DNA from 4 places in the Streptosporangium sp. NPDC049248 genome. Region 1 is predicted to be linked to each of the others. Evidence: riboswitches for the same ligand, from Rfam matches in the RefSeq annotation. Region 1 holds a riboswitch; each other region holds the start of a gene.

Region 1 (7,290 bases):
ACTCACTGCTCCAGAGGTTCACGTTGAGTTCCATCGGTTGGTCCGGGATCGGTGTCGGCCCCCACAGGAGACGTTCGTGGACGATGACCCTGTCGACGTGCCATCGAATGTATTCGGGCCGCCATTCGATTTCGTAGCGGTGAAATGCTGCGGACGCATCGAAGCCGAGATCGATGAGGGCCGGTGTTCCCCGATACCCGTACTCCAGTTTCGTGCCCGCGGCCCCTGGGTTGTAGAAGACGTTGATGAGCATGCGGGTGGTGTCCCGGCCGAGGAACTCGATGTCGATCTCCTGGCGAGGGCCGTTGCGATGGAGGAACAAGCCCGTCACCAGGCCCGAACCAGAGGGAACCCGCAGATCTGCCGCGAACGTGCCGTAGGTGAAGGAGCGGCGACTTGCGATTGCGCCCCCGGTGAGCTCTCGCACCTTGTTCGTTTCGCGGCGGAGCGTGAGTGACGCAGGGCTGCCGTGCTGCAGCGTGACGTTGTCGGGGCGGAAGAGGGCTCTGTTGCTCGGGAAGGTGTCGTCGCGGAGGTACCAGTCGCTGCCGTCGAGACGGGGGTGCACACGCAACGCGATCGCCGCACTATCGCCGTCTGCGCCCCCGCCCCCAGGCATCCTGCCACCACCGGGAGGTGGCGATGACTCGAACGAGACACCCCGCCACGCCGGGCGATCGACAATCCAGGGAGAAGCATCCCAGGCCAGGCGATGCCCCGAAAGAGCCATGTCCTCGATCGAGCGAGTTCCGGCCGTGATGCGTCGCTGTCCTCTCTCCTGCTGGCGAGGCCAAGGATGGATCGGGTAATCGCACCCGAGAAACCGGACGAGCCGTTCCCACGGGTCCAGCTCGTCGACCGGAAGCACAAGACGGTGATGCTGCGGAGTGTCGAGGTCCTCGCCCAGAACGTCCGCCGTCGCGCTGGTTCCATCTGTCGTGACGATGAGACGCATCGGCGCCTTCGAAGCGATGCGTTCAACCTCGCCCAGACCTAGCGATCCGATGTTCACGTAGGCGTCGAACATCCGGCGCCGGCCGCCACGAAGGAGCGTGTCAAGCTCGCCCGGGGGCAGGTCGGTGAGGTCACTGATGCAGCGGAATCCGAGGACTGACAGAGCCTCCGCCACCGTGGACAACCCCGTACCGGGCGCGCCGACGACCACGATCGGACCTCTTGTGGGCCGAGGCCGGGCGAGCAGAGGAGACTCGCGCTGGATCGCGCCCACCTTCGCCAGAATCGGCAGGACCGAGTAGGAGTTACTTGACTTGATGCCTGGGCGCTGCTCGATGACGGGCCGATCCGTCATCCGGACCGAGAGACGATCGAACTGCAGGTTCATCCACAGGTCGATCGGGCCGTGGGCTGGAAGCAGGCTAAGGAGTTTTTCTGCTCCCGCACGAGAGAGCACGTAGCCAGATAGCTGCCACAGCCCCCTGGTCGGGCGCCGGAGCGCGGGCCGGGTGCGGCTTCGCGCTTCGTCCTCTCCTGTCTCTTGGTAGGAGAGATAAAGAAGGTCGACGGCGTCATCGAGACCTTGGCCCGATCGCAGTTCGCTCCATGCACGGTCCAGCACGGACATGCACGTCCGCGTGACGTACGCATCGTCCTCAAGCACCAGGGTGAAGGACGCGTTGCTGGCGACGATCAGCCTCCACACCTCGATGTGGGAGAGTGCCACCGCGATCTCTTGCGGCGTCATGGTAATCCGCGTCGCCCAGGTGGCGTCGTTGACGTCGAGCCTGGGATGCGGATCGACAAGGAGTTGCTCGGCCAACGTGTAGGTCGGCTCGAGGAGGGTCGCCGGGGGCGGGCCTTCGAGATAGCGGGCATCGATCGCCGAGAACCGTCTCGTGATCGTGCTGAGCGAGCGGCCTTCCATATCCTTCAGCCGTCCGAGTTCACGGTTCAGCGTGTTCCAGCGTTCCTGGGCGCGATCGAGGTTGATGACATAGATGCGTTCGATCGCCGTGTCGTCACCGTTTGCTGAGAACGCGGTTGACCGTCGCCGAGCGAGAATTCGTCTGGTCCGGTAGAGGGCATGGGCGCGCAATGTGGAACGCAGGCCGGAAAGGGAGGTGATGTTCATGCTAGGGAGAAGTCGCCAGTCGTCGTTCAGGGAGGAAGTGAGGCGATGTCGGCCAGGAAGGCCTGGTTTGGAGTTGCGAGTAGGGACCTCATCTGCCTTGGCGCCACAAGCGCCAGTTCCGCTCGTCGTTGCGGTAACTGAGCGGCCACCGGCTCGCGGCAATGGTGTCCCATGTACAGAGGATTTCGACGTCGATCGGTTGCCCGAGTCGTTCCCGCGAGAGGGCGTAGCGGGCAAGCGCCACCGTGAGGTTGCCCGGTCCCGTCATCGCCTGGATGTCGATTGGCCCGCCGGGATGACCGAGGATCGCCGCCGTGCTTGCCTCGAGTGCCGCCAGGACGACCGGATGGTGGTCCGGTGCGATGATCGGGGTGTTGTTGACGTAGTGGATCCATGCGTCGGAGTCGCTGTCGTTCGACATCGCGTTGAGTGGGTCAACCATGGCATCGGTCGCGCTGTCGTAGCAGAGTGCCTGGAGGCGCAGCCGAGAGTCCCGGAAGAGCGGTGTCCAGTCGGCGCCTTGGTAAGCGTCATCCGCATCGATGTAGAAGCCGCCGCTGTCGGCCAGATAACACAGTCGGAAGTAATCGCTGCGCATAGCCGGGTGCGGGCAGGCATCGAAGGCCGCCACGTGCGCGTCGTCGTACGTGGCCTCGATGAACGAGCGCGCCGACTCGTCGCCGTACACATCCCGGCGAAACCCCTGGCCCTCCAGCGCCGTCCAGCTCGCCATGCACTCCAACACGTCGGCTGGGATCCTCGCGGGATCGTCCCAGAACTGAACGATCACACGGGGAACGGGAGCGGTCAGAGTCGATTCGGAAGGATTTGAAAGCGTACGCGTCAGGTGCCGAAGGTACCGGGACCTGCGGACGTGGTCATCGACGATGTTCTCCACATCGGCGTCGTGATCGAGGGCCGCTCCTGGTCGAACGTCGTGGTCATGCGGGCCATGTGACGCGGGTAGAGTCATCGGCGCCCTTCTCAAGCGGCGTTGTCCTGGGCCGATTCGAGGCCCCGTACAGCGGTTCCTGGAGTGTTTCAGGGGTTATGGGCCGCGTCGCCAGAGTCTAGGCCACTTACGAGCGGCCGGAACATTGTCCGTGACTTGGTGGTAGAGGTCGACCTGGAACCCGCTGATGAGACAACGGCACCGCCTTCTCTGCGTGGCGATGAGCGGCGGTGAGCCGCGCCAGTTGGCATCACGGGGGAGAGACAGCCGACGGCCAGGTCGTTAAGCTTTCGGATGTGGATGGTTCGCCCGTCTTCTCCGGAAGGCGGGCGTCGTAAGAGGGAACCCGGTGGGAATCCGGGACTGCCCCGCAGCGGTGAGCGGGAACGACCGCCGTCACAAGCACTGGGCTCATGCCTGGGAAGCGACGGCCAGTAGGTCATGCCTCAGGCATGGTGCCCGCGAGTCCGAAGACCTGCCTCCGCCCGCGCGCCGCTCGGCGCGCGGTGGTCCGCGGCCTCGTGGGAGGGCTTGGGACGCGCTCGCCGGGGTCCGCTCCGCGTTGCGCTTCTTTCTCCTGCCCGGCCGCATGCTGGCAAGACGAGGGAAGTTGCCATGAGGACGACCGTTCTGGGCTACCCGCGCATCGGTGCGCATCGGGAGCTCAAATTCGCCACCGAGGATTTCTGGGCCGGAAAGATCGGCGCCGACGAGCTGGAGGCGGCCGCCGCGTCGCTGCGCGGCTCGGTCTGGACCGAACTGCGCGACGCGGGTCTCGACACGATCCCGTCGAACACGTTCTCGTTCTACGACCAGGTGCTCGACACCACGGTAATGGTCGACGCCGTGCCCGCGCGATACCGGGAGCTCACCGGGCTCGACCGGTACTTCGCCATGGCGCGAGGCACCGCCGAACTCCCGCCGCTGGAGATGACCAAGTGGTTCGACACCAACTACCACTACATCGTCCCCGAACTGGCGCTGGACGCCCGGTTCCAGCTGGCCGACGGCTCGGCCGCCAAGCCCGTGGCCGAGTATCTGGAGGCCAAAAGGCTGGGGATCGAGACGCGGCCCGTACTCGTCGGCCCGCTCACGTATCTGCTGCTGGCCAAGCCCGCGCCGAACTCGCCCGAGGGATTCACCCCGCTCGACCTGCTGGACTCCCTGGTGGAAACCTACGCCGAGCTGCTGGAACGGCTGGCGGGTGCGGGCGCGCGGTGGGTGCAGTTCGACGAGCCGGTCCTGGCCCGCGACCTCGGGGCCCGGGAGATCGACGCGTTCGGGCGGGCCTACCGGCGGCTGGGCAACCTGCCCAGCCGTCCGAAGATCCTGCTCGTCACGTACTTCGGCGAGGTCGCCGCGCAGGCGCTGCGGGTGATCGCCTCCACCGAGGTCGAGGCGGTCGGGCTCGACCTCGTCGCCGGGCCCGGCAACCTGAACGCGGTGGCCTCGGCCGGCGGACTGGTCCGCAAGACCGTGGTCGCCGGCGTGGTCGACGGCAGGAACGTGTGGCGTGCCGACCTGGCGCGGGTGAAGGCGACGTACGCGGTCCTGCTCGGGTTCGCCGACACGGTGGAGCTGAGCAGTTCCTGCTCGCTGTTGCACGTCCCGGTCGACCTCGACAGCGAGACGGCACTGGACCCGGCGGTCCGGGCGCGGCTGGCGTTCGCCCGGCAGAAGGTCGCCGAGCTGGTCGATCTGGCCGCCGGCCTGCGGTCGGAGGATCCGTCGGTGGTGAAACCGCCCGCCGTACCGGCCGATCCCGACGTCCGGGCCGGGCTGGAGACCCTCGGCGACGCGCGGCGGGCCGATCGGGCGGTCCGGTTCGCGGCACAGCGTGCCAAGCTGGGGCTGCCCGAGCTGGCCACGACGACGATCGGCTCGTTCCCGCAGACCGCGGAGATCCGCAAGGCCCGCGCCGACCACCGGGCGGGACGGATCGACGAGAATGCCTATGTCGAGGCGATGCGCGCCGAGATCGCCCGTGTGATCACGCTTCAGGAGGAGCTTGGACTGGACGTGCTCGTCCATGGCGAGCCCGAGCGCAACGACATGGTCCAGTACTTCGCCGAGCAACTCGATGGCTACGCCGCCACCGACCACGGCTGGGTCCAGTCGTACGGCTCCCGCTGTGTGCGCCCGCCGATCCTGCACGGCGACGTCTCCCGCCCTGAGCCGATGACGGTGGGGTGGAGCGCCTACGCCCAGTCCCTCACGCCCAAGCCGGTCAAGGGCATGCTCACCGGGCCGGTGACGATGCTGGCCTGGTCCTTCGTCCGCGACGATCAGCCCCTGGCGCAGACCGCCCGCCAGGTCGCCCTCGCGCTCCGGGACGAGATCACCGACCTGGAGGCCGCCGGGATCGGCATCGTCCAGGTGGATGAGCCGGCGCTGCGCGAGCTCCTGCCGCTTCGCAAGGCCGACCAGGAGGGCTATCTGGCCTGGGCGGTCGCCGCGTTCCGGCTGGCCACCTCCGGCGCCGCCGACTCCACCCAGATCCACACCCACATGTGTTATTCGGAGTTCGGCGAGATCATCAGCCCGATCGCCGACCTGGACGCCGACGTCACCAGCGTCGAGGCCGCCCGCTCCCACATGGAGCTGGTGCCCTACCTGACCGAGGTCGGCTACGCCAACGGCATCGGTCCCGGCGTCTACGACATCCACTCGCCGTGTGTCCCGACCGCCGAGGAGATCGAGGACAACCTGCGCGACGCCCTCCAGGCCGTCCCGGCCGACCGTCTGTGGGTCAACCCCGACTGCGGGCTGAAGACCCGCGGTTACCCGGAGACGCGAGCCGCCCTGGCCAACATGGTCGCCGCCGCCCGGGCGGTCCGGGCGGCCATCTGACCGGTACAGCCTCCCGGCCCGAAGTGCTGCTTTGGGCCGGCGTTCCGGTCAAGGTCATCCTGGACGGTCGCGGAGGTGAAAGCGCGGGCCGCACCCAAGCAGGCAGCTCGCCGGCAACGAGGCCGCCCTGGATCTCCTAGCCCGGAAGCTGGGCTCATCACGGTGAGTGCTCGGGGGGCGTCGCCGTCATCGGACGCGAACGCTCAGCCGGTGTCAGCACTCCGTTCAACGGCGGCCGGTTACTGCCGATAGAGGTCCAGCGGGAGCCGTCCGGGGTGTCCGCGACCAGCACGCCGCCGCGCAGCAGTGCCGCGCGCAGCGCGTCCGCGACGTCGTAGCGTCCCTGGCGGCGCAACTCACCGCGCAGCGCGAGCACGGACTCGACCAGGGAAGCGACCAGATCCCCCGGAGTCGGGGCGCATGCTCGGGTGCCCAGCTTCGCGATCAGCAGTCGCAGGCTCTCCCTGGCGTGCTCGGCCCCACCCTCGTCCTCCTCGGTGTCGGCGCCCCAGCGGGCGATCTCGGCCTCCAGATCGAGTACGGCCCGGACTGTGTCGGCGCCGTCGCGCCGGGCTAGCGCGACGGCGAACCGCTCCTCACAGGAGCGGGTCGCCTCTCCCAGACTGACCTGGCGGGGCGCCGACGAGATGACCGGCGGCGGAGCGTCGCTCACCGTCATCTCACCGCGGGTCAGACGACGAATCTCCTCCAGGTTTGTGCTCGTACCCGCGGGCAGTACGGCCTGGGAGCCGGGCCGACGGATCGTCACGCGGCCCCGGCCGGCCACCAATGCCTCCTCGGTGTTCAGGTCGACGACCAGCGCGGTGTGCTCGTCGATCCCCAGGACGGCGGCGCCCGGCGGCAGTTCGGGTTCCATCCGGGCCAGCCGCCGCTCGCCGAGGTAGCAGTAGCGGGTGTCGTGGGTGCCGCCCTCGGTGTTGTCGTAGTGCGGGACGACCGCCACCTTGAGGCCGAGGGCGCCCAGCAGGTCCAAGCCCGGCCGCCAGTGGGGGGCGATGCCCACCTTGTAGATCTCATACACCGGCACCGCCGCCACGCCCGCCGTGCAGGCGGCGGCCGAGGCCAGCACCGTCGCCCCCTCCCGCGACCGGAGGCGGGCGCGTAGGTCACCGGCGACGTGCGTCGCCGTCCACCGCTCAAGGGCGAACGTGGGGCTGCCAGGGCCGGAGAACACCCAGTCGGCGCCACCGACCTCGTCGCTCACCTCCACCTCCAGGCTGACACTGCGCGCGAAGTACCCCCGGGCCCGGGTGGAGATGTCAGCGGCGTTCTCCTGGAACGCGTACGGAGTGTCGAGCAGTACCGCCCGCGGCCGGTCATCCAACCGACGGATCACCGAGCGATGGACCTCGACCATCGTCGGGCTCGTCTCGCCCGA
Region 2 (7,290 bases), on a different contig from region 1:
CTCATCCCAGACCGGCCGCACGCCGAGCAGCGCGAGCACCTCCGCCACGTCGTCGCCCGCCGTGCGCATGGCACTGGTGCCCCAGACCGACAGCCCGACGGAGCGCGGCCACTCACCGGTGTCGGAGCGGTACCGCTCCAGCAGGGAGTCGGCCATGGCCTGCCCGGTCTCCCACGCCAGCCTGCTGGGCACCGCCCGGGGATCGACGGAGTAGAAGTTCCGCCCGGTCGGCAGCACGTTGACCAGCCCGCGCAGCGGTGACCCGCTCGGCCCGGCGGGGACGTAACCGCCGTCGAGCGCGTGCAGCACCGCGCCGATCTCGTCCGTGGTCCTGGCGAGCCGGGGCACGATCTCCCCGGCCGCGAACCCGAGCACCTTCTCCACGGCGGCCAGGACCCCGGAGCCGCGGTCACCCCCGCCGGCCAGGACGGACGCGGTGACGGGGGAGACGGCGAACGGATCCCAGCCGCGCTCCTCCATGCCCTCGACGAGGGCGCGGGCCAGCGACTCGGCCTCGTCCACGCTCACCCTCGCGGCGCCGCCGTCCTCGGCCAGGCCGAGGGCCTCACGCAGGCCGGGGAGTGCCTCCTGACCGGCCCAGATCTGGCGGGCGCGGAGCATGGCCAGCACGAGGTCGACGCGGGCCTTCCCCTCGGGGGCGTCGCCGAGCACGTGCAGGCCGTCACGGATCTGGACGTCCTTGACCTCGCAGAGCCATCCGTCGACGTGCAGCAGGAAGTCGTCGAACCCGCTGTCCTGCGGCCGGTCGTCGACGCCCAGGTCGTGGTCGAGCCTGGCGGCCTGGATCAGCGTCCAGATCTGCGCCCGGACGGCGGGCAGCTTGGCCGGGTCCATGGCCGCGATCGAGGCGTGCTCGTCCAGCAGCTGCTCCAGCCGGGCGATGTCGCCGTAGGTCTCCGCACGGGCCATCGGCGGCACCAGATGGTCGACCAGTACGGCGTGCGCCCGCCGCTTGGCCTGCGTGCCCTCACCGGGGTCGTTGACCAGGAACGGGTAGACCAGCGGCAGGTCACCGAGCGCCGCGTCGGGGCCGCAGGAGGCCGACATCCCCGCCGACTTGCCGGGCAGCCACTCCAGGTTGCCGTGCTTGCCGACGTGCACGATCGCGTGCGCGCCGAAGTCGTCGGCCAGCCACCGGTAGGCGGCCAGGTAGTGGTGGCTCGGCGGCAGGTCGGGGTCGTGGTAGATGGCGACCGGGTTCTCCCCGAAGCCGCGCGGCGGCTGGACCATCACCACGAGGTTGCCCGCGCGCAGCGCGGCCAGCACGATCTCGCCGTCCGGATCGCGGCTCCGGTCGACGAACGACTCGCCCGGCGGCGGCCCCCAGTGCGCCTCGACGCCGTGCCGCAGGTCCTCGGGCAGCGTCTCGAACCACGCCCGGTAGCGCGCGGCCGGGATCCGCACCGGGTTCGCGGCCAGTTGCTCCTCGGTGAGCCAGTTCCGGTCCTGGCCGCCCGCCGCGATCAGCGCGTGGATAAGCGCGTCGCCGTCCAGTTCCGCCACGCCGGGGAAACCGTCTCCGAGGTCGTACCCGGCCTCCGTCATGGCCGTGAGCAGCCTGACCACGCTGGCCGGTGTGTCCAGGCCGACCGCGTTGCCGATCCTGGAGTGCTTGGTCGGGTACGCCGACAGCATCACCGCGATCCGCCGTTCCGGTGCCCTGACGTGCCGGAGCAGACCGTGCCGTACCGCGATGCCGGCCACCCGCGAGGCCCGCTCGGGATCGGCCACGTACACGGTCAGACCCTCGTCGTCGACCTCCTTGAAGGAGAACGGCACGGTGATGATCCGCCCGTCGAACTCGGGGATCGCCACCTGGGAGGCCGCGTCGAGCGGGGACAGGCCGTCGTCGTTCTCCCGCCAGGCGTCCCTTCCCGTGGTCAGGCAGAGGCCCTGCAGGATCGGCACGTCCAGCTCGGCGAGCGCGCCGACGTCCCACGCGGAGTCGTCCCCGCCCGCCGAGGCGGTCGCCGGACGGGTGCCCCCGGCGGCGAGCACGGTGACCACCAGGGCGTCCGCGGCCCGGAGCGTGTCGAACAGGCCGGGCTCGGCGCTGCGCAGGGAACCGCAGTAGACGGGCAGGGCCTGGCCGCCCGCCTCCTCGATGGCCAGGCAGAGCGTCTCGACGAAGGCGGTGTTGCCCGCGACGTGGTGCGCGCGGTAGTAGAGCACTCCGATGACGGGGCCCTCGGTGCGTCGCGCGACACGTTCGAGGGGGCCCCAGCCCGGGGTGGGCGCGGGCGGTGCGAAGCCGTACCCGGTGAGCAGCGCCGTGTCGGAGAGGAAGGCGTGCAACTGGGCCAGGTTCGCCGGACCGCCGTGCGCGAGGTAGGCGTGCGCCTCGGCGCAGACCCCGCCGGGCACCGTGGACAGCTCCATCAGCTCGGCGTCGGGGGCCTGTTCGCCACCGAGGATCACGACGGGCCGCCGGTCGGCGAGCAGCGCGTCCAGCCCGTCCTGCCATGCCCGCCGGCCGCCGAGCAGCCGCACGACCACGAGGTCCGTGCCCTCGGTCAGCGCGGGCAGGTCCTCGGCGGACAGCCGCGCCGGGTTGCCGAGCCGGTAGTTCGCGCCGCTCGTCCGCGCGCTGAGCAGGTCGGTGTCGGAGGTCGACAGCAGCAGGACGGCGGGTGGCGCGGGCGGTGCGGCCGATCGTGGGGTGGGCGGCACGGAACGCATGCGGAAGTCCTCCCTCGGGGTCCTCGCCCCGGGTCGTCGTCATCGCGACGGCAGGAGTCTCCTGGCTCCCGGATCAACGCTCACCCCGGCCTTCCCGTCCGTTACCGGACCGTGGCCTTCGGTGGGGTTCGCTCCCCGGTTACAGTGGCGGGACCGCGCCGGTTTCACACCGGCTTCCTCCCTGCGCCGTCGCCTAGGTCACACTATGCCAGGCGGACATCCGTAAAGAAATGGGAGCTACCATCCACTGCGTGTCAATAACCGACCCTCCCGGAAGAAACCGGGCCGACGCGTGTCCCGGAGCGCTCCAGGTGCACGCCGCGGCCGACGGCGGCCTGGCACGGATCAGGATTCCCGGCGGGGCGCTCACGGCGGGTCAGCTCCGCGTGGTCGCCGCCGCCGCCCGGGAGCTCGGATCCGGCGTGATCGAGCTGACCTCCCGGGCGAACCTCCAGGTGCGCGGCCTCCCGCCGCAGGACGGCGAGCCCCTTCCCGCCGTGCGTCCGGCACCCGGCGACGCGCGCGTTCCGGACGACGCTCGGCGGCCTTCCCCGGCATCCGACCTCGCCGTGCGGCTGGCCGCCGCCGGGCTGCTGCCGTCGGCCACGCATGAGCTGGTACGCAACATCGTGGCCTCACCCCTGGCCGGGCGGGCACCCGCGAGCCTGCTCGACGTCCGTCCGCTCGTGTCCCGGCTGGACGGGGAACTCCGCGCCCGGCCCGTGCTCGCCGACCTGCCCGGCCGGTTCCTCTTCGCGCTCGACGACGGCTCGGGCGACATGGCGGCCCTCGGCGCGGACGTCACACTGCTGCCGGTCGAACCGGTGGACGCCTCGGTGGACGACGTCTCCGAGGTGGCGCTGCTGCTCGCCGGTGCCGACCGGGGGCTGCGCGCACCCGTCTCCTCCGCCGTCACCGGCATGCTCGCGGTCGCCGAGGCGTTCCTGGCCGAGCGCGCCGAGCAGGGGTCGGGCGCGTGGCGGCTCGCCGAGCTGACCGACGGTCCAGGACGGGTCTCGGCCCGCGTTCTCGGGACGGAGCCGGCTCTCCGGCTGTCCGCCCCCGCCGTACGACGGGCGCGGACGGCGGGGGGAGGCACGGTCGGGGTCATCGCACAGCGTGACGGAAGATCGGCCCTCACCGTTCTCGCCGCGCTCGGGCGGCTCACGGCGGCCCAGCTGGAGGCGCTCGCCCGGGCGGCCGAGCACGGCGGGGGAGAGGTCCGGGTGACGCCGTGGCGGACGATCGTCGTCCCCGACCTGCCGCCGCGGGAGGTCGACGGCCGGCGGGCGGCGCTCGCGGACGCGGGCCTGGTCGGCGACCCGGCGTCACCGTGGCTGGGCCTGACCGCCTGCGTCGGCCGGCCCGGATGCGCGAAGGCCCTCGCCGACGTCCACGCCGACGTCCACGCGGGTGTGCACGCGAACGGCGGCACCGGCTCCGAGTCCGGTGCGGGCGGTCCTGACGGCGTCCGCCCCCCGCGGAGCCGCACCCGTGCGCTTCCCGTGCACTGGTCGGGCTGCGAGCGGCGATGCGGACGCCCGCGCGGCCAGGTCGTGGACGTGGTCGCGACCGGAGACGGATACCGCGTCGAGGCGGACGGCGTGAGCCGTACGTTCGCCGACGCCGAGCAGACGAGCGCCGCGGTGGCGGCGACCAGAGAGGGAAAGTGATCGACTACATCAGGGACGGAGCGGAGATCTACCGCCGCTCCTTCGCCACCATCCGCGCGGAGACGGACCTCGGCGGCATGCCGCCGGGCGTCGCACAGGTCGCGGTCCGCATGGTGCACGCCTGCGGCATGGTCGACCTCGTCAACGACCTCGCGTGGTCGCCGGGAGTCGTCACGGCGGCGCGCGGGGCGCTGCGCGACGGCGCGCCCGTGCTGTGCGACGCCATGATGGTCGCCTCCGGCGTCACCAGGCGGCGGCTGCCGAAGGCGAACGAGGTGATCTGCACGCTCGGCGACCCGCGGGTGCCGGAGCTGGCGCTGCGGCTGGGCACCACCCGCAGCGCCGCGGCGCTGGAGTTGTGGCGCGACCGGCTCGACGGCGCGGTGGTCGCGATCGGCAACGCGCCGACCGCACTGTTCCGCCTGCTCGAACTGGTCGAGGAGGGTGCCGGACGCCCGGCGGCGGTGCTGGGCGTGCCGGTCGGCTTCATCGGGGCCGCGGAGTCGAAGCTGGCCCTGGCCGAGCACCCGGCCGGACTCGACCACCTGGTGGTGCACGGGCGCAGGGGCGGCAGTGCGATGGCGGCGGCCGCGGTCAACGCGGTCGCGAGTGAGGAGGAGTGAGCGGGTTGAGCGGGGATCTCGGGTGCCGGTGCGGGGTCGGGCTCGCGATGGCGGCGGCTGTCGTCAACGCGGTCGCGGGTGAGGGGGAGTGAGCGGGTTGAGCGAGGGTCTCGGGTGCCTGTACGGGGTCGGGCTGGGGCCGGGAGACCCGGAGCTGGTGACGGTGAAGGCGGCCAGGCTGCTCGGTGCGGCCGACGTGATCGCCTACCACAGCGCCCGGCACGGGCGGAGCATCGCCAGGTCGGTGGCGCTGCCCTACCTGCGGGGAGACCAGGTCGAGGAGGCGCTGATCTACCCGGTGACCACCGAGACCACCGACCACCCCGGCGGATACCAGGGCGCGCTCGACGACTTCTACGCCGACTGCGCCGTGCGGCTGGCCGCGCACCTGGACGCCGGACGCGACGTGGTGGTGCTCTGCGAGGGCGACCCGCTCTTCTACGGCTCCTACATGCACATGCACAAGCGGCTCGCGCACCGGTACCCGACCGAGGTGGTGCCGGGAGTGACCTCGGTCAGCGGGGCCGCCGCGGTGCTCGGCCGCCCGCTGGTCGAACGGGACGAGACGCTGACCGTGCTGCCCGGCACGCTCCCGGCGGACGTGCTGGCCGAGCGGCTGGCCGCCGCAGACTCGGCCGCGGTGCTGAAACTCGGCAGGACCTTCGAGAAGGTCCGCGCCGCCTTCGCCGAGGCCGGTCGTCTCGACGATGCCTGGTACGTCGAGCGGGCCACCACCGGCAAGCAGCGCATCGAGCCGCTGGCGGACGTCGACCCCGAGTCGGTCCCCTACTTCTCCCTCGCGCTGCTGCCCAGCCCGCTCACGCCGTTCTCCGCGAAGGCCGCGGCCGACCGCGAGGAGCAGGCCGGAGACGAGCGGCGCGGCGAGGTCGTCGTGGTGGGACTCGGCCCCGCCGGGCGGCCGTGGCTGACCCCCGAGGCGCAGGACGCCCTCGCCCGGGCCGACGAGCTGATCGGCTACGGCCCCTACCTCGATCGGGTGCCGCCCAACCCGCGCCAGCGCCGCCACCCCACGGACAACCGGGTCGAGGCCGAGCGCGCCGCGCACGCGCTGGGGCTGGCCGCCGCCGGATCGCGGGTGGCCGTGGTCTCCTCGGGTGATCCGGGGGTGTTCGCCATGGCCAGCGCGGTGCTCGAGGTCGCGTCCGAGCCGAGGTTCGCCGATGTCGAGGTACGCGTGCTGCCCGGCCTGACCGCCGCCCAGGCGGTGGCCAGTCGCGCCGGGGCCCCGCTGGGCCACGACTTCTGCGTGCTGTCGCTGTCCGACCTGCTCAAGCCGTGGGAGGTCGTCGCGGACCGGATCACCGCCGCGGCACGGGCCGACCTGGTGCTGGCGATCTACAATCCGGCCTCGCGGAGCCGGACCTGGCAGGTGGCCGCCATGCGCGACCTGCTGCTCGAACACCGTTCCCCGCGCACGCCCGTCGTCATCGGGCGGGATGTCGGCGGCCCGCAGGAGAGCGTGCGCGTCGTGGAACTGGCCGATCTCGACCCCGCCGCGATCGACATGCGCTGCCTGCTGATCGTGGGCTCGTCCACCACCCGGCTCACCGAACGCGGCGGACGGCCCGTCGTCTACACCCCGCGCCGTTACCCGGCCTGAGCCTCCACCCAGGCCGCGGCCGCCTCGGCGGTGTCCGCCAGCGGGACACCGCCGGGAACCGGCGGCCGCCGTACGATGACCACCGGAAGCCCCAGCTCCCGAGCGGCGGCCAGCTTGGCGGTGGTCATCTCGCCGCCGCTGTCCTTGGTCACCAGCACCTCGACGCGGTGCTCGCGCATCAGCTCCAGCTCTCCGCGCAGGGTGTACGGCCCCCGGGAGAGCACGACCACCGTCCGGCCGGGCAGCGGTGGGGTGGGCGGATCGACGGACCTGGCCAGGAACCACAGGTCAAGGCCGGTGAACGCGGCCAGGCTGCGGCGGCCGGTGGTGAGGAAGACCCGCCTCCCCAGCTCGGGCAGCAGGCGGGCGGCGGCCTCAAGCGTGGGCACCCAGCGCCAGTCGTCGTCCGGACCCTGCTGCCAGCCGGGGCGGCGCAGCACCAGCAGCGGCACCCCGGTGCCGGCGGAGGCCGCGACGGCCGAGGCGGTCATCCGCCGGGCGAACGGGTGGGTGGCGTCGACGACCAGGTCGATCGCGTGCTCCCGTAGCCACCCGGCGAGCCCCTCGGGGCCGCCGAATCCACCCTCGCGCACCTCGCCGACCGGGAGCCTGGGGTTGGCGACCCGTCCCGCCAGCGAGGACACCACGTGCAGATCCGCCTGCCCGTCCAGCC
Region 3 (7,290 bases), on a different contig from region 1:
GAGGACGAGGTTGTTGGCCACGATCGAGTCGCCGGTGGCGAAGAACGCCACGAGGCGGTTGATCAGGTGACGCTCATCGGAGGTCATCCTCGCCAGGTCCGCCAGGTCGGAGGCGAGATCCACCTCCTCGACGGTCCAGGTGTTGCGGATCGCGGCCCGGTAGCGCTCGTAGAACTCGGGGTAGCGCATCGGCCGCAGGGTGAGATCCATGCCGGGGTCGAGCAACATCGGGAGAACGCCTTTCGGGGTGGCCGAGGGGTGGCTGGGAGGGACGGGGTGCCCTTGGACGGGCCGCCGGCAGGTCTACTGGCAGGCGTCGCAGTACTCGGGGTTCTCCAGGGAGCAGGCGACGGCCTCGGGGTCGAGGACGGGGACCTCCCCGGCCGCCGGTGCCGCCACGGTGGCCTGCGCGATCCGGGTGGCCGGGCGCGAGCGCAGGTAGTAGGTGGTCTTCAGGCCCGCCTTCCAGGCGTAGGCGTACATCGAGGAGAGCTTGCCGATGGTCGGCGTGGCCATGAACAGGTTCAGCGACTGCGACTGGTCGATGTACGGGGTGCGCGCGGCGGCCAGGTCGATCAGCGCCTTCTGCGGCAGCTCCCAGGCGGTCCGGTAGAGCAGCCTCAGGTCGGCGGGGATCTCGGGAATGTCCTGGACGGAGCCGTCGGCGCGCTTGATCGCGTCACGGATCCGCGAGGTCCACAGCCCCCGGGCCCGCAGGTCGGCGACGAGATAGCGGTTGACCTGGAGGAACTCACCCGAGAGGGTCTCGCGCTTGAAGATGTTGGAGACCTGCGGCTCGATGCACTCGTAGCAACCGGCGATGGAGGCGATCGTGGCCGTGGGCGCGATCGCGATCATCAGCGAGTTACGCAGCCCCGTTCCGGCGATCCGCTCCCGAAGCTCCGTCCACGCGGCCGACGTCGCGGCCCCGTAGTGGTCGGGGTGGAGCACCCCGGCGGCGGCCCTGGTCTCCTCGTACGAGGGATGGCGGCCACGCTCGACGGCCAGGTCCGAGGAGGTCCGGTAGGCGGCGAGCGCGATCTCCTCGGAGATCCGGGTGGACAGCTCCAGCGCGCGCGGCGAGTCGAAGGGCAGCCGCAGCGCGAACAGCACGTCGGCCAGGCCCATCAGGCCGAGCCCGATCGGACGCCACTTCTGGTTGGCGGCCCTCGCCTCGGGGGTCGGGTAGAAGCCCAGGTCGATGGTGCGGTCGAGAAACCGCACGGCGGTGCGGACCGTCGCACGCAGCCGCGCCCAGTCGATCCCCTCTTCGGAGCCCGGAGACAGGTGGGCGGCCAGGTTGATCGAGCCGAGGTTGCAGACCGCGGTCTCGGCGTCGCTGGTGACCTCAAGGATCTCGGTGCAGAGGTTCGACAGATGGATGACGTTCTGGGGCCTGGCCGTCTGGTTGGAGGTCCGGTTGGCCGCGTCCTTGAAGGTCATCCAGCCGTTGCCGGTCTGCGCGAGCGTGCGCATCATCCGGCCGTACAGGGTGCGGGCGGGGAGCTGCGCGGTGAACCGGCCCTCGGCCTCGGCGGCCCGGTAGGCGTCGTCGAACGCGGCGCCGTACAGGTCGGTGAGGTGCGGGACCTCCTTGGGGTCGAACAGCGACCACACGCCGTCGGCCTCGACCCGGCGCATGAACTCGTCGGGGATCCAGTTGGCCAGGTTCAGGTTGTGCGTGCGGCGGGCCTCCTCGCCGGTGTTGTCGCGCAGTTCGAGGAACTCCTCGACGTCGGCGTGCCAGGGCTCCAGGTAGACGCAGGCCGCGCCCTTGCGGCGGCCGCCCTGGTTGACCGCGGCGACGCTCGCGTCCAGGGTGCGCAGCCAGGGCACGATGCCGTTGGAATGGCCGTTGGTACCGCGGATCAGCGAGCCCCGCGAGCGGATCCGGCTCCAGGCGATCCCGATGCCCCCGGCGTACTTCGACAGCCGCGCGACCTGCCCGTAGCGCTCGTAGATGGCCTCCAGCTCGTCGCGGGGCGAGTCGAGCAGGAAGCACGAGGAGAGCTGGGGTCTGCGCGAGCCGGAGTTGAACAGCGTGGGCGAGCTGGGCAGGTAGGACAGGGTGGCCATGAGCGCGTACAGCTCGGCGGCCTCCTCGACGGTCTCGGACAGGCCGCAGGCCACCCGGAGGAAGAAGTGCTGCGGGCGCTCCAGCACCTTGCGGGTGCGCGGGTGACGCAGCAGGTAGCGGTCGTAGACGGTACGCAGCCCGAAGTACTCGAATCTGGCGTCGGCGTCCGGCTCGATGAGCGCGTCCAGGACCCCGGCGTGGGCGGCCACGAACTCCGCGAGCCCGTCGGCGATCAACCCCGCCTCGTGCGTCGCGGCGACCGACTCGGAGAAGTCGCGGACGCCGTGCTCGGCGGCCTCGTCGGCGATCAGCTCGGCCAGCAGCGCGGCGGCGACTTTGGAGTTCTCGGGGTCGGTGATCACTCGGGCGGCGGCCTCGTCGATGGCCTGCCTGCGATCGACCGGCGCGTTCCCCGCGCTCTCCGCCGCCGTCTCCGCCAATACCTGTGTCACGTGGTGTCCCTCGCTCGCTCGAACTTCCCCCTGTGGCTCCGCCGGAGGGGCACGCGTCCGCGAGCGATCCCGGACACGCCGGACCGCCTCGTTCCGCGGGCCCTCCCACGAGGCCCTGGACAATCACGTCACCGGCAGGTCTTCGGACTCACGGGCGCCCTGCGCGTGCCTACCGGCCGTCGCTTCCCGGGCATGGCTCACCCAGTGCTCACATGACGGCTTTCGTTCCCGTTCACCGCTGCGGGGCAGTCCCGGAATCTCACCGGGTTCCCTCTTGCCTCGCCCCTCCCGGGGCGAACCAGCAACGAGCAGGATCCTACATCTAGGGGCGTCTGACGCAACTACCCCAACAAGTTGTGTCGGAAGACTTCAGCAGTCCGAGCTCGTGGAGCACCCCGCGGGTGCGGGCCGTCTCGGTGAAGAGCCACTGACGGAAGTCGTCACCGCTGAGGTAGACCCGGCTCCATCCATTGGCCGCGCACAGGGCGCGCCAGCGCGGCGCGGCGTCGATCCTGTCACACAGGGCGATCGCGGCGTCCCGGTCCGCCTGGCCCATGCCCTTGGGTCCCAGCAGGCCGCACCAGTCGCTGTACTCCAGCCGGACCTCGACCTCCAGGAGCGTCGGCGCGTCGATCCCGTCGAGCCGGCTGCCCGAGGAGACCACCAGGGGACGCAGGCGGCCCGCGGCGATCTCGGGTCGCAGGGCGCGGGCCGACCCCAGCAGGGCCGCGACCCGTCCGACCTGGAGCGCCTCGGCCGCGTCCTCGGCACCGTGGAACCCCGCGTACTCCAGCAACCGGGTGTCCACCCCGAGGCACTTGCCGATCATGCCGTAGAGCACGTGGTCGGAACCGCCCTCCGGCCGGCCGCCGACCGTCAGCGCCGCCGGGGTGCGGCGCAGCTCCGCGGCGAAGTCCTCGAAGGTGCGCAGCCGGGAGTCCGAGGGGACGACCAGGACCGTCCAGTCGCCGACCAGGCGGGCGAGGGGGGTGGCGGCGTCCACCACCGCGGCGGTGTTGGCGATCTCCGCGGCCGTCACCATCGGCATCGCGGCGACGAGCAGCCTGCCCTCGCGCGCGAACGAACCGCGCACGGCGCCGAACGCGTCACGCGGGACGGAACCCAGGGGCCCCGGCCGCTCGACGGCCATGGCGGAGCGTGCCAGCCCCGACAGGACCAGGACGGAGGCGAGCCTGCCCGCGATCCCGTCCCAGCCGTGGCCGTCGGCGGTGGGTTCGAGGATGCTCAGGCGGCCCACGGCCGAGCCGGCGGAGTCGCCGTTCAGGTCGCAGCCCGCGACGACCACGGCACCCGCGACCAGCGCGAAAAACCTCCTACGGCGCATAAGCGCCCCTTCCCCCAAGAACCCCCTATACCATAGGTTACCGCTTTATCACTATCTGTCACAGACCGGGGGTCGCCGCGCCCCCGGCCGGGGCGACCACCGTCGGCGGCCGCCCCGGGAGCCCTCTCACTCCACCGTGACGCTCTTGGCCAGGTTGCGGGGCTTGTCGACGTCCCGCCCCAGCGCCACGGCGGCGTGGTAGGCGAAGAGCTGAAGCGGGATCGACAGCAGGATCGGGTCCAGCTCGATCTCGTTCCTGGGCACCACGACGCAGTCATCGGCCAGCTTGGGGTCCACCGCGCGGTGACCGACCATGAGCACCCGGCCGCCCCGGGCGCGGATCTCACCCAGCGTGGTGAGGTTCTTGTCCAGCAGCTCGTCGTCGGGAACGATCGCCACGGTCGGCATGTCCGGGCCGATCAGCGCCAGCGGCCCGTGCTTGAGCTCGCTGGCCGGGTACGCCTCGGCGTGCACGTAGGAGATCTCCTTGAGCTTCTGTGCGCCCTCGCGTGCCACCGGATATCCTCGGACCCGGCCCACGAACATCATGCTCGGCGCCTCGGCGTACTTCTTCGCCAGTTCCTGGAGCTGCGGCTCCAGCGCCAGGATCTCCTTGATCTGGTCCGGCAGCCTCCGCAGGCCCTCGCAGATCCGGCGGCCGTCGGCGGGAGACAGGTCCCGCACCCGGCCGAGGTGCAGCGCGAGCAGCGCGAAGGCCACGGCGGTCGAGGTGAACGCCTTCGTGCTCGCCACCGAGACCTCGGGACCCGCGTGCAGGTACACGCCGCCGTCACACTCGCGGGCGATCGCGCTGCCCACGGTGTTGACGATGCCGAGCACCCGGCCGCCCTTGCGCTTGAGCTCCTGGACGGCGGCGAGGGTGTCGTAGGTCTCCCCCGACTGGCTGATCGCCACGTACAGGGTGTCCGCCTCCACCACCGGGCTGCGGTAGCGGAACTCGCTGGCCGGCTCCGCGTCGGCCGGGATGCGCGCCAGCTCCTCGATGAGCTGCGCACCGATCTGGCCCGAGTAGTACGCGGAACCACAGCCGATGATCTTCACCCGGCGGAACGAGCGGGTCTCCCGCGCGTCCATGTTGAGGCCGCCCAGGTGGGCGATGTGGAAGCGGTCGTCCAGACGCCCGCGAAGCGTCCTGGCCACGGTGTCGGGCTGCTCGGAGATCTCCTTGAGCAGGTAGTGCTCATAACCGCCCGTGTCGTAGTGCCCCGCCTCCCAGTCGACGGTCAGCGTCTCCTTGGCCGTCTCCCGCGCGTCGCTGGCGAAGGTGTTGAACCCGTCCGCCTTGAGCACGGCGATCTCGCCGTCCTCCAGGTGGACCACCTGGCGGGTGTAGCGGACCAGCGCGGCGACGTCGGAGGCGGCGAACATCTCCTTCTCCCCGATGCCCAGCACGATCGGGCTCCCGTTGCGGGCCACCACCACCTCGCCGGGGCGCTCGGAGTCGATCACCGCGATGCCGTACGTGCCGACGACCCGCTTGAGCGCCGTCCTGACGGCCTCCTCCAAGGAGTCGGACTCCTTGACCGTACGAGCGATCAGGTGCGAGAGCACCTCGGTGTCGGTCTCCGACAGGAAGATCGCGCCGTCGGCCTCCAGCTTGGCGCGCAGCTCGTCGGCGTTCTCGATGATGCCGTTGTGCACGACGGCGATGCGCTCGTCACCGGACAGATGAGGATGGGCGTTGACGTCGCTGGGCGCGCCGTGGGTGGCCCAGCGGGTGTGGCCGATGCCCAGCCCACCCTTGAACCTCGCGGGCACGACCGCCGCCAGGTCGGCCACCCTGCCTTTGACCTTGCGCATCTTCAGGCCCTTGTTGGAGACCACCACCCCGGCCGAGTCGTAACCTCGGTATTCAAGACGCTGCAGACCCTCCAGCAGGATGGGTGCCGCGTCCTTGGGCCCTACATAGGCCACGATTCCACACATGTAACCGTTCCTTATCCGTAGACAATCCGGCGCAGCTGACGCAGGGAGAGTTCAGGTGCGGCGACACGGCGTACCGCCAGCTCGGCGATCAGCCTGGGGAAGATCTCGTCATTGACCAGCCCTCTCCCCTTGAGCTCCGCGTGACGCCGCCTGACGAAATCCTCAACGGGTTCGGAGAAGTAGGCCAGCACATCGGCGACGACTCGCGCCGCCTCCCCCGGGCCGAGCGCGCTCGTCCGGGTCAGGTGAGTGATCAGATCCTCATACGGATGCCGTGTCGTGGGCACAGAGCAGGACCATACGCATCCGGGAGAGAGCACACCAAGTTTTCTGCCCGATTTCGGGCAGAGAATCTCCACAATGCCGCAACCCCGCCACAACGCGCGACAATCGGCAATCTCTGATAACTCTAAGTAGCCATCAGAGGGGGAGGAACCATCATGCGCCGTCTGCCGGGGATCACCGTCGTCACCGCTCTCGCCGTACTGGTCTCGGCCGTCCCGGCACAGGCGGCGTACCCGGGGGATCGGCCGACCTGGCCCCGGAAGCGCCCGGCACCCGCCACGGCCGCGGCCTCCCCCGGCGCTGTCGCCGGCCCGTCGTCATCGGCGGGGACGGGTGCGCGGTCCGGCAGACAGGCCGCCTTCGCGAAGGCGGCGCGGACGTACGGGGTGCCGGAGAGCGTGCTGCTCGCGGTCTCCTACCTGGAGTCCCGCTGGGAGGGCCACCGCGGGCTGCCCAGCGTCTCCGCCGGTTACGGCCCGATGCATCTGGTCGACGGCCGGGCCAGGCCGGGTCGGCCCCACGGTGTCGGCGAGGACCCGCGCGGCGACGAGACCCGGCCACGCGTGATCGCCCTTCCGACCACCGCGGCGGCGCCACCCCGGGACACCCTGCGACGGGCCTCGGAACTGACCGGCCTGCCCCTCCGCCGACTGCGCGAGGACCCCTCCGCCAACATCATGGGCGGTGCCGCACTGCTCGCCGACTACCGGCGCCGCACCGGCGGGAGCCCCGACGCCGGCCCGGCGGGCTGGTACGGCGCGGTGGCCCGCTATCCCGGCGTACCGGAGGAGGGCGCCGTGGGGACGGAGGCGGCACGGTCCTTCGCCGACGAGGTCTACGCGACGATCCGGGCCGGTGCCGCGCGGGTGACCGATGACGGCGAACGGGTGGTACTGCCCGCGACGCCGGGCCTCCCCACGCCGCGGGCACCACTCTCCGAACCGCCCGCTCCGATGGCACAGCGCCGCGCGCACGGCCCCACCCCCACCCCCACGCCCGAACCCGTCACGGACATCGTCGTGAAACCCGCGACGGAGCCTGCCACGAAGATCACCACTGTGCTCGCCTCGGCCCCCTCCCCCCTGCCCACGGTGATGCCGGCGGCCCTCGCGGCGGCTCCCGCCGCGGGAAGCATCGCGGGAACCACCGCGGGAACCACCGCGGGGCCCGACTGCCCGAGGAAC
Region 4 (7,290 bases), on a different contig from region 1:
CGCCCGGCGGGAACCCGCGATCCGGTGGTCCGCCCGTTGGGGGTCCGGGCCCGTGACCGCCGGCCCGAGGCGCCGTCGCCCAGCCCGGGGACCTGGAAGGGGCGCACCCGGTACGGTTCCGCGGCGGGAAGATCCGGCGGGGTGCCGTTCCCGTCGGAGGCACCTGGAGCAGCGGAGGCGCCGGCCCCGTCGTCGTGCGAGTCCCCCTCATCGGAACCGGCGCGCACGGAACCTTCCGCGGAGCCGCTCTCCGGAGCGTCCCCGGAGTCCGCGGATCCCTCGGGACCGTCCGAATCACCCGGACCGCCGGAGCCGCCCGGACCGCGGCCCGGGCCGCCGTCCGGGCCGCCGTCCGGACCGTCCGGCTCGTCGCCGCCGTGTTCCGCCAGCAGGTCGTCGAGCCGTGACTCGTCGAGGCCCGGCGCGTCGAACGGGTCCCGGCGGCGGCGGTGCGGCAGCGAGAGACGGGCCGCCGCGCGCACGTCCTCGGCCGTGACCTCGGCGCCGCCGCGCCAGGCCGCGTGCGCGACGGCCGCATTGGCCGTGACCAGATCGGCCCGGAGCCCGTCCACCTCGAAGGCGGCGCACACCGCCGCGATCTGGCGCAGCCGGGCGTCCGGCAGCACGACCTTGGTGACCCGCTCCCTGGCCTCGGCGATCCGCCGCGCCAGGGCCGCCTCCTGTTCCGCCCACCCGGCGGCGAAGGAGGCGGGATCGGCGTCGAAGGCCAGCCGGCGCCGTACCACCTCGGCCCGCTCGTCCGGATTCCTGGACGCCCGCACCTCGACGGTCAGCCCGAAACGGTCCAGGAGCTGTGGCCGCAGCTCGCCCTCCTCCGGGTTCATCGTGCCGACCAGCAGGAACCGCGCCGCGTGCCGTACCGAGACCGATTCGCGCTCGACGAAGCAGGTGCCGAGCGCGGCGGCGTCGAGCAGCAGGTCCACCAGGTGGTCGTGCAGCAGGTTGACCTCGTCGACGTAGAGGACACCTCGATGCGCGGCGGCGAGCAGGCCAGGCTCGAACGCCCGGACCCCCTCGGTGAGCGCGCGCTCGATGTCGAGCGCGCCGACCAGCCGGTCCTCCGACGCGCCGACGGGCAACTCCACCAGCGCGGCCGGACGCTCCTGACCGCTCTCGCCCGTACCGTGCGGGCCGTCGGGGCAGGCCGGATCCGGTTCGGCCGGGTCGCAGGAGAAGCGGCAGCCGGCGATCACCTTGACCCCGGGGAGCTGTGCGGCGAGCGCGCGGACGATCGTGGACTTGGCGGTCCCCTTCTCCCCCCGGACCAGCACACCGCCCACCCGTGGCGAGACCGCGTTGAGGATCAGCGCGAGCTTGAGGTCGTCGAGGCCGACGACGGCGCTGAACGGATAGGCACCGATCACGAGGTTTCTTTCTGCGAGATCCTGTTGACGTGTCCGGCCCGCCGAATATTCAGTTCGGGGCCGCCGCGAGCGCGTCACGGCGAACGACGCGCTGCACGGCGATGCCGTACAGGACGCCGATGGCCGACCAGAGCACGAGTTGGGTGCCGAGGGAGGAGACGCGGAAGTCCCACAGCAGCTGGGCGGGGAAGCCGTCGGGCACCTCGTTGACCGTCGGCAGCACGAGCAGGGTGACGATCACGGGGACCAGGAAACCGGCCACGCCGGCGAGCCAGGGCCTGGCCGGCACCTTGCGGGCGCAGGCCACGCCCACCGCCACGGACAGCAGGCCGATGGCGACCAGGACCAGGTAGAGCACGGTCCGGCTGCCGATGGTGTCCGGGTCACCGACGGCGGGCGGGTTGGCCGGGTACTTGACGAACGGCACCAGCACGAGCGCGACGAACGCCGTGGCGGCCATCGTCGCGGCCAGCACCGCGTCGGAGCGGGGGCCGATCCGGCCGCGCAGCCCGGCGAAGACGAGGGAGAAGACACCCCCCACGGACATGCCGTACAGGGCCAGGGCGAGGAAGAGCCCGGCCCGCTGGCCGGACCGGCTGACCAGTGCCTCCTCCCCGTGGGAGTGCCCGGCCTCGCTCTGGGCGTGGGAGGCGGCCTCTTCGAGCGCGATGGCCTGGTCGATGTTCGGCTCGCCCAGCAGGTAGGCGAACGCGGCGGCGATCAGCCCGGCGACCAGCCCGACGAGCAGGCCGCGGAGCAGCAGGGTACGTATCACGGCGCGCGTCTAGTGGCAGGGAACGCCGAGCAGGTGGCGCCCGTCGTGCATGAGTTCGTGCAGATAGTCGCCCGCCTGCGACACCACCCCCTGGTCGAAGGTGACCAGGTAGGCCACCAGCAGGAGCAGCGGAACCGCCACGAGCCAGCGGGCCAGGTGGGAAAGGGGAACGGGCTGAGAAACGGACAGCTCACGCATGAGTAGCCTCCTTGGGGATGACGCGTCCCGACATGTGAGGACGCGGCGGCCAAGTAACCTGGCTCCCGGAACTCACGTTCCGGATACAGTGGCGCGACCGCACCGGCTTCTCACCGGACTTCCCTCGGACCACCGCGAAATCGTCCGCAATGTAACCTTTTTTAGAGCGGGCCGTCAATGTGGGGTGATCTGTCACGGCACCGCGGACGCCGCTCCAGTCTGGTGTCCCCCATCTCTCCGGCGGAACGCACCGCGCGGGCCGCCTGCAGCAGGACACGGCTCACATGGTGACACCGGTACTCAGGACCGGCGCACCGGGCGCCCTTGATCAGGTCTCTGAAGCCCGCTTGAGCAGCCCGGTCTCGTAGGCCGCCGCCACCGCGGCGGCCCGGTCCTTCACCCCGAGTTTGGCGAAGATGTGCAGCAGGTGTGTCTTGACCGTCGCCTCGGTGATGAACAGCTTCGCGGCGACCTCGCGATTGGTGGCGCCGCGGGCGATCAGCCCGAGCACTTCGAGCTCCCGCCGGCTCAGCGTCTGCCGCTCGGGGGCGCGTACCTTCCGCGTGAGCAGCCCGGCCACGGCGGGGGACAGCACCGTCTCGCCGCGGGCGGCCGCCTGCGCGGCGCGGAGCAGCTCGACACGCGGGGTGTCCTTGAGCAGGTAGCCGGTGGCGCCCTGCTCGATGGCGGGCAGCACGTCCGCGTCGTTGTCGAACGTGGTCAGGACCAGCACGTTGATGCCCGGTTTCTGCTCGCGCAGCCGGCGGATCAGCTCGGTGCCGCTCATCTTCGGCATCCGCAGGTCCATGAGCACGAGATCGGGGTCGGTCAGCCGCGCCAGGGCGAGAGCCTCCGGCCCGTCGGCCGCCTCGCCGACGACCTCGAAGGCCTCATCGGTGGAGAAGATCTCGCGTAGCCCGTCGCGGACGACCGGGTGATCGTCCACGACGATGATACGAATCGGCATGCCTCACACGTTTCCGGGGTCGGCGGGGATGGCGGGCACCGTGGCGGAGACGCCCGTTCCCTGGCCGGGAGCGGTCTCGATCTCGAAGTCACCGGCCAGCCGGGTGACCCGCTGACGCATCGCGATGAGCCCGAATCCGCCCGCGACCGACAGGTTCACCGTCTGGGGGTCGAACCCGGATCCGTCGTCGCGCACGTCGAGCACCACCACATCCTCCATGTAGGACAGGGTAACGGCGACCCTGCTGGCAGAGGCGTGCTTGCCGACGTTGGCCAGCGCCTCCTGAGCCACTCGCAGCAGGGTCGTCTCCACTTCGGCGTGCAGCGGTCTGGCCTCGCCGGTGACCGACACCGGAACCGGCATGCCGGTCGTCTGTGACCAGGTGGCCGCGACGTCCTCGAGGGCGGCCGAGAGCTGGGCCTCCTCCAGCGGAGCAGGGCGCATCGCCAGAACCGACCGGCGGGCCTCGTTGAGACTGTCCCTGGCCAGCGTGCGTACGGTGTTCAGTCTGGAGCGGGCGGCAGGCACGTTCTCAATGACGTTCTCGGCGACTTCGAGCTGGGTGAGGATGGCGGTCAGCCCTTGGGCGATCGTGTCGTGGATCTCCCTGGCCATCCGCTGGCGCTCGCCGAGCACGCCCGCCTCGCGGGCGCTGGTCAGCAGTTGCGCCTGCAGTCTCGCCTTCTCCTCCGCCAGCTCGACCAGTTCGGTGCCGGCGGCCTTCAGCTGCGCGATCATTTCCTGGCGCTGCCGGCTCTGCTCCGAGATGGTCTGGATGAACAGGCCGACGGTCGAGGTGATCAGGACGGCGAGCAGGAAGGAGAAGACCATCTCGCTCGGCGGCCGGGGATCGGGGCGGACGCCGACCAGCACGGCGGCTGTGGCGGCCACCCCCAGGTAGGCCATCCACCCGCGCAGCAGGGCGAAGGACTGGACGAACGCGCCCAGACCGGCCACCGTGAACAGCGAGTCGATCCTGACCAGCACCGCGATGAAGGCGAGCATCACGATGAAGTAGACGATCGCCACCGCCGGCCGCTCGATCCGGCTGAATCGCGAGGAGACCATGAACCAGTGCCAGGCTCCGACGAACACCGCCAGGACCAGCACGTCCAGCCTCCAGTCCCGCAGCAGGGCGAAGACCGTCGGTAGCAGGATGAAGAGGTACGGCAGGACCGGCCAGGCGCGGTCCCATCGCGAGACGTCGGGTTCGGTGCCTGTCACCAGCGGAACGCCTTCAGCGCGGCCCCGCCGGCGACGATGAAGATCGCGGCCATGACGGCGAGGGTGAGCGGAGAGACGGGGTGGCCTTCCCAGCCGGCGCGGATGGCTTGGACGGCGGGTGCCATGGGGGTCAGGTCGCCGATGGAGCGCATCGACTCCGGCAGTGTCTCGCGGGCGCTCATGGCGCCGGAGACGAAGACCATGGGGAAGAAGACGGCCAGGCCGATCACCGTGGCGGCGCGGCCGCTGGGCACCAGGGCGCCGATGAGCAGCCCGATGGAACCGAGGCTGAGGGCGCCGAGGACCCAGGCGAGGACGACGTCGGCAAGGTTGGCCGGCCCGCTCAGGCCGTAGGCGGCCAGGCCGATGACGGTGAGCAGAGCGGTGCCGAGTACGGCCAGCAGCATGTGCGCGGCCCACTGGGCGCCGAAGATCATGGTGGAAGAGGCCGGGGTGGCGCGCAGCCGCTTGAGCACGTGGCGTTCGCGGTACTGGGCCAGGGTGGCCGGCAGGACGACCAGGGAGGCCAGGCCGACGACGAAGACGCTGAGCATCGGGACGACGGCGTCGATGACAGGCAGCCCGCCGGGCAGTGTGCCGCCGTTGCGCATCTTCACCCACAGGATGACCGCGGGGAAGGCCAGTGCGAAGAAGGCGGCCATCGGATCGCGCACGGCCAGTTTGAGTTCGATCGCGATGACGTTGCCGAGTCCCTTCATCACACGGTCCTCTCGATGAGTGTGAAGTAGGCGTCCTCAAGGGAGCCGGCGTGACTTCTGTCGATGAGCTCGCCGGGGCTGCCCTCGTGAACGACACGCCCCTGGTCGATTACGGCGATGCGGTCGCAGAGGGCCTCCGCCTCGTCCATGAAGTGGGTGACCAGCACGACGGTGACGCCGCGGTCGCGCATGTCGCGGATCAGTCCCCAGGTCAGCCGGCGGGCAGCGGGGTCCAGGCCGGTGGTCAGCTCGTCGAGGAAGACGACCTCGGGGTTGCCGACCAGGGCCAGCGCGATGAACAGGCGCTGCTTCCAGCCGCCGGACAGACCCGCGAAGCGGGCGCGCTTCTTCTCGGCCAGTCCCCATTCCTGCATCAGTGCGCGCCAGTCGGCAGGCTTGTCGTAGAAGGAGGCGTACATCCGCAGTGCCTCGCCGACCTTGATGGCGTCGGGCAGGGCGGCTTCCTGCAGTTGGGCGCCGATGCGCTGGAGCAGCTCATGTCGCCGGGTCCGCGGGTCCATGCCGAGCACGCGCAGGGTGCCGCCGTCGGGCTTGCGCAGTCCGGACGCGCACTCCACCACGGTGGTCTTGCCGGCTCCGTTGGGGCCGAGGATGCCGAAGATCTCGCCTCGCTCGACCGTCAGGGTGACGCTGTCCAGCGCCTTGTGTGTTCTGTAGCTCTTCTGCAAGCCGTTGATCTCGATGACTGCCATGTTTCGAGAATCCCCGCTCCGCCGGATCTCCGTAATCCACCGAATGGTTGATGGCGGCTGTCCAACCTGCGGGACGGCGCTTCAGCCCGTTGATCAGGCACGGTCACGGTTGCGGTCGCCGTCATCTCGATCATCATGGCCCGGATGTGCGGCCTGCCGGGTTTGTGACCGCACCGGCGGATGCGACGTGAAAAGGTTCGGGGCCGATACCTCACCCGCGTCAGTGCGCGGCCATGACGTCCCCGGTCCGAATCGGACGAGGAGGCGGAAGCGGCTTTCGTGGAGACAAGTCCGAATCACGGCAGGGGGAATCTGTCGGTTCCGGCTGATACCCATGATCACCCAGCGTTTCCGATCATTAGTGGAGCCATGTCATGACGTCAGCGGGCAAATGGGACCACATGGACCTGGCCACGAGGGCCGCCTACCAGCGGTTCGACGAGCTCACCGAGCAGGGACTCGACCCCGGCCCCGGCGTCGACTGGCGGGTCTACGGCACCTACGCGCAGATGAGGCTCTGGCTGGGGCCGGAAGGCGGCCACGACTACGACGAGCGGGTGCTGCGCGTGGTCCGGTCGGTGGCCGAGCGCGACATCGACTTCACCTACCGGGAGGCGCACCACCTCATGGGCCGGGCGGAGTACTGGGTGCGGCAGGGGCACACCCGCTACGAGGAGCTGTTCCGGATCCCGCTCGCGGCGGCCCGCCGGTTCGACTACCAGCTGCGCCGGGACCTGCTGCGCTGGCTGACGTCGGGAGCGTGGCTGAAGGACGCGCGGGCGCTCCTGGCCGAGCAGGTGACCGAGCTGCTCACCGAACCCGCCGAGCACGGCCCGGCCGGGGTGGTCCGGACCGAGATCGGGGACACCGACCACTTCGCCCGCATGCTGGCCGAGGAGTACGGCCCGCGCCTGGTCGAGGTGCTGCCGCTGTTCCGCCACTGGAACACCGCACGCTCGACCAAACCCAGCGCCCGGTGGCTCAGGAACGCCGCACGGATGCTCACCCCCGGCGCGGTCGCGCTGGTCCGTGAGCTGCTCACGCGGCTGGTGGCCTACCGGGGCGGAGACTGGGTCGTCCGCTATGACGACGAGGAGTGGCGGGACAAGGTCTTCCTCAAGGAGGACACCATCGTCGTGGTGCGCGGCATCCTGTGGACCTGCCAGGTCATCGACGAGCGCTGGGTGACCTCGCTCGTCACCGACGTCGCGATGACCTGCGGCACCGGCAGCAACGGGATGGGCTCCACGTGCCGCTGCGAACCCGTCACCAACGCCGCCGTCGGCGTCCTGGCCCGCAGGGGCGGCCT

What was found. Region 1 has a riboswitch for cobalamin ahead of metE (5-methyltetrahydropteroyltriglutamate--homocysteine S-methyltransferase). Riboswitches for the same ligand answer to the same signal wherever they lie in the genome.
Region 2: it holds a riboswitch for cobalamin, as region 1 does, so the genes downstream of both, cobN (cobaltochelatase subunit CobN) here and metE (5-methyltetrahydropteroyltriglutamate--homocysteine S-methyltransferase) in region 1, are expected to answer to the same signal.
Region 3: it holds a riboswitch for cobalamin, as region 1 does, so the genes downstream of both, AB0K21_RS04835 (ribonucleoside-diphosphate reductase subunit alpha) here and metE (5-methyltetrahydropteroyltriglutamate--homocysteine S-methyltransferase) in region 1, are expected to answer to the same signal.
Region 4: it holds a riboswitch for cobalamin, as region 1 does, so the genes downstream of both, AB0K21_RS13145 (CbtB domain-containing protein) here and metE (5-methyltetrahydropteroyltriglutamate--homocysteine S-methyltransferase) in region 1, are expected to answer to the same signal.

What each region holds. Positions count from the first base shown of each region.
Region 1 is NZ_JBFAQY010000011.1:35,252-42,541, forward strand. It holds gene AB0K21_RS21185 (family 16 glycosylhydrolase) at 1-2,089, opposite strand, end outside; gene AB0K21_RS21190 (glycosyltransferase) at 2,178-2,879, opposite strand; cobalamin riboswitch at 3,326-3,539, shown strand; gene metE (5-methyltetrahydropteroyltriglutamate--homocysteine S-methyltransferase) at 3,657-5,891, shown strand; gene AB0K21_RS21200 (hypothetical protein) at 6,049-7,290, opposite strand, start outside.
Region 2 is NZ_JBFAQY010000005.1:339,235-346,524, forward strand. It holds gene cobN (cobaltochelatase subunit CobN) at 1-2,700, opposite strand, end outside; cobalamin riboswitch at 2,732-2,936, opposite strand; gene AB0K21_RS13175 (precorrin-3B synthase) at 2,952-4,373, shown strand; gene AB0K21_RS13180 (precorrin-8X methylmutase) at 4,370-4,996, shown strand; gene AB0K21_RS13185 (precorrin-2 C(20)-methyltransferase) at 5,094-6,617, shown strand; gene AB0K21_RS13190 (cobalt-precorrin-6A reductase) at 6,605-7,290, opposite strand, start outside.
Region 3 is NZ_JBFAQY010000002.1:194,449-201,738, forward strand. It holds gene AB0K21_RS04830 (ribonucleotide-diphosphate reductase subunit beta) at 1-228, opposite strand, end outside; gene AB0K21_RS04835 (ribonucleoside-diphosphate reductase subunit alpha) at 304-2,529, opposite strand; cobalamin riboswitch at 2,645-2,847, opposite strand; gene AB0K21_RS04840 (tripartite tricarboxylate transporter substrate-binding protein) at 2,852-3,874, opposite strand; gene glmS (glutamine--fructose-6-phosphate transaminase (isomerizing)) at 4,001-5,821, opposite strand; gene AB0K21_RS04850 (hypothetical protein) at 5,833-6,108, opposite strand; gene AB0K21_RS04855 (peptidoglycan recognition family protein) at 6,262-7,290, shown strand, end outside.
Region 4 is NZ_JBFAQY010000005.1:328,349-335,638, reverse strand. It holds gene AB0K21_RS13155 (putative cobaltochelatase) at 1-1,385, opposite strand, end outside; gene AB0K21_RS13150 (CbtA family protein) at 1,435-2,160, opposite strand; gene AB0K21_RS13145 (CbtB domain-containing protein) at 2,170-2,358, opposite strand; cobalamin riboswitch at 2,389-2,521, opposite strand; gene AB0K21_RS13140 (response regulator transcription factor) at 2,687-3,325, opposite strand; gene AB0K21_RS13135 (sensor histidine kinase) at 3,329-4,549, opposite strand; gene AB0K21_RS13130 (ABC transporter permease) at 4,546-5,268, opposite strand; gene AB0K21_RS13125 (ABC transporter ATP-binding protein) at 5,268-5,981, opposite strand; gene AB0K21_RS13120 (DUF4132 domain-containing protein) at 6,356-7,290, shown strand, end outside.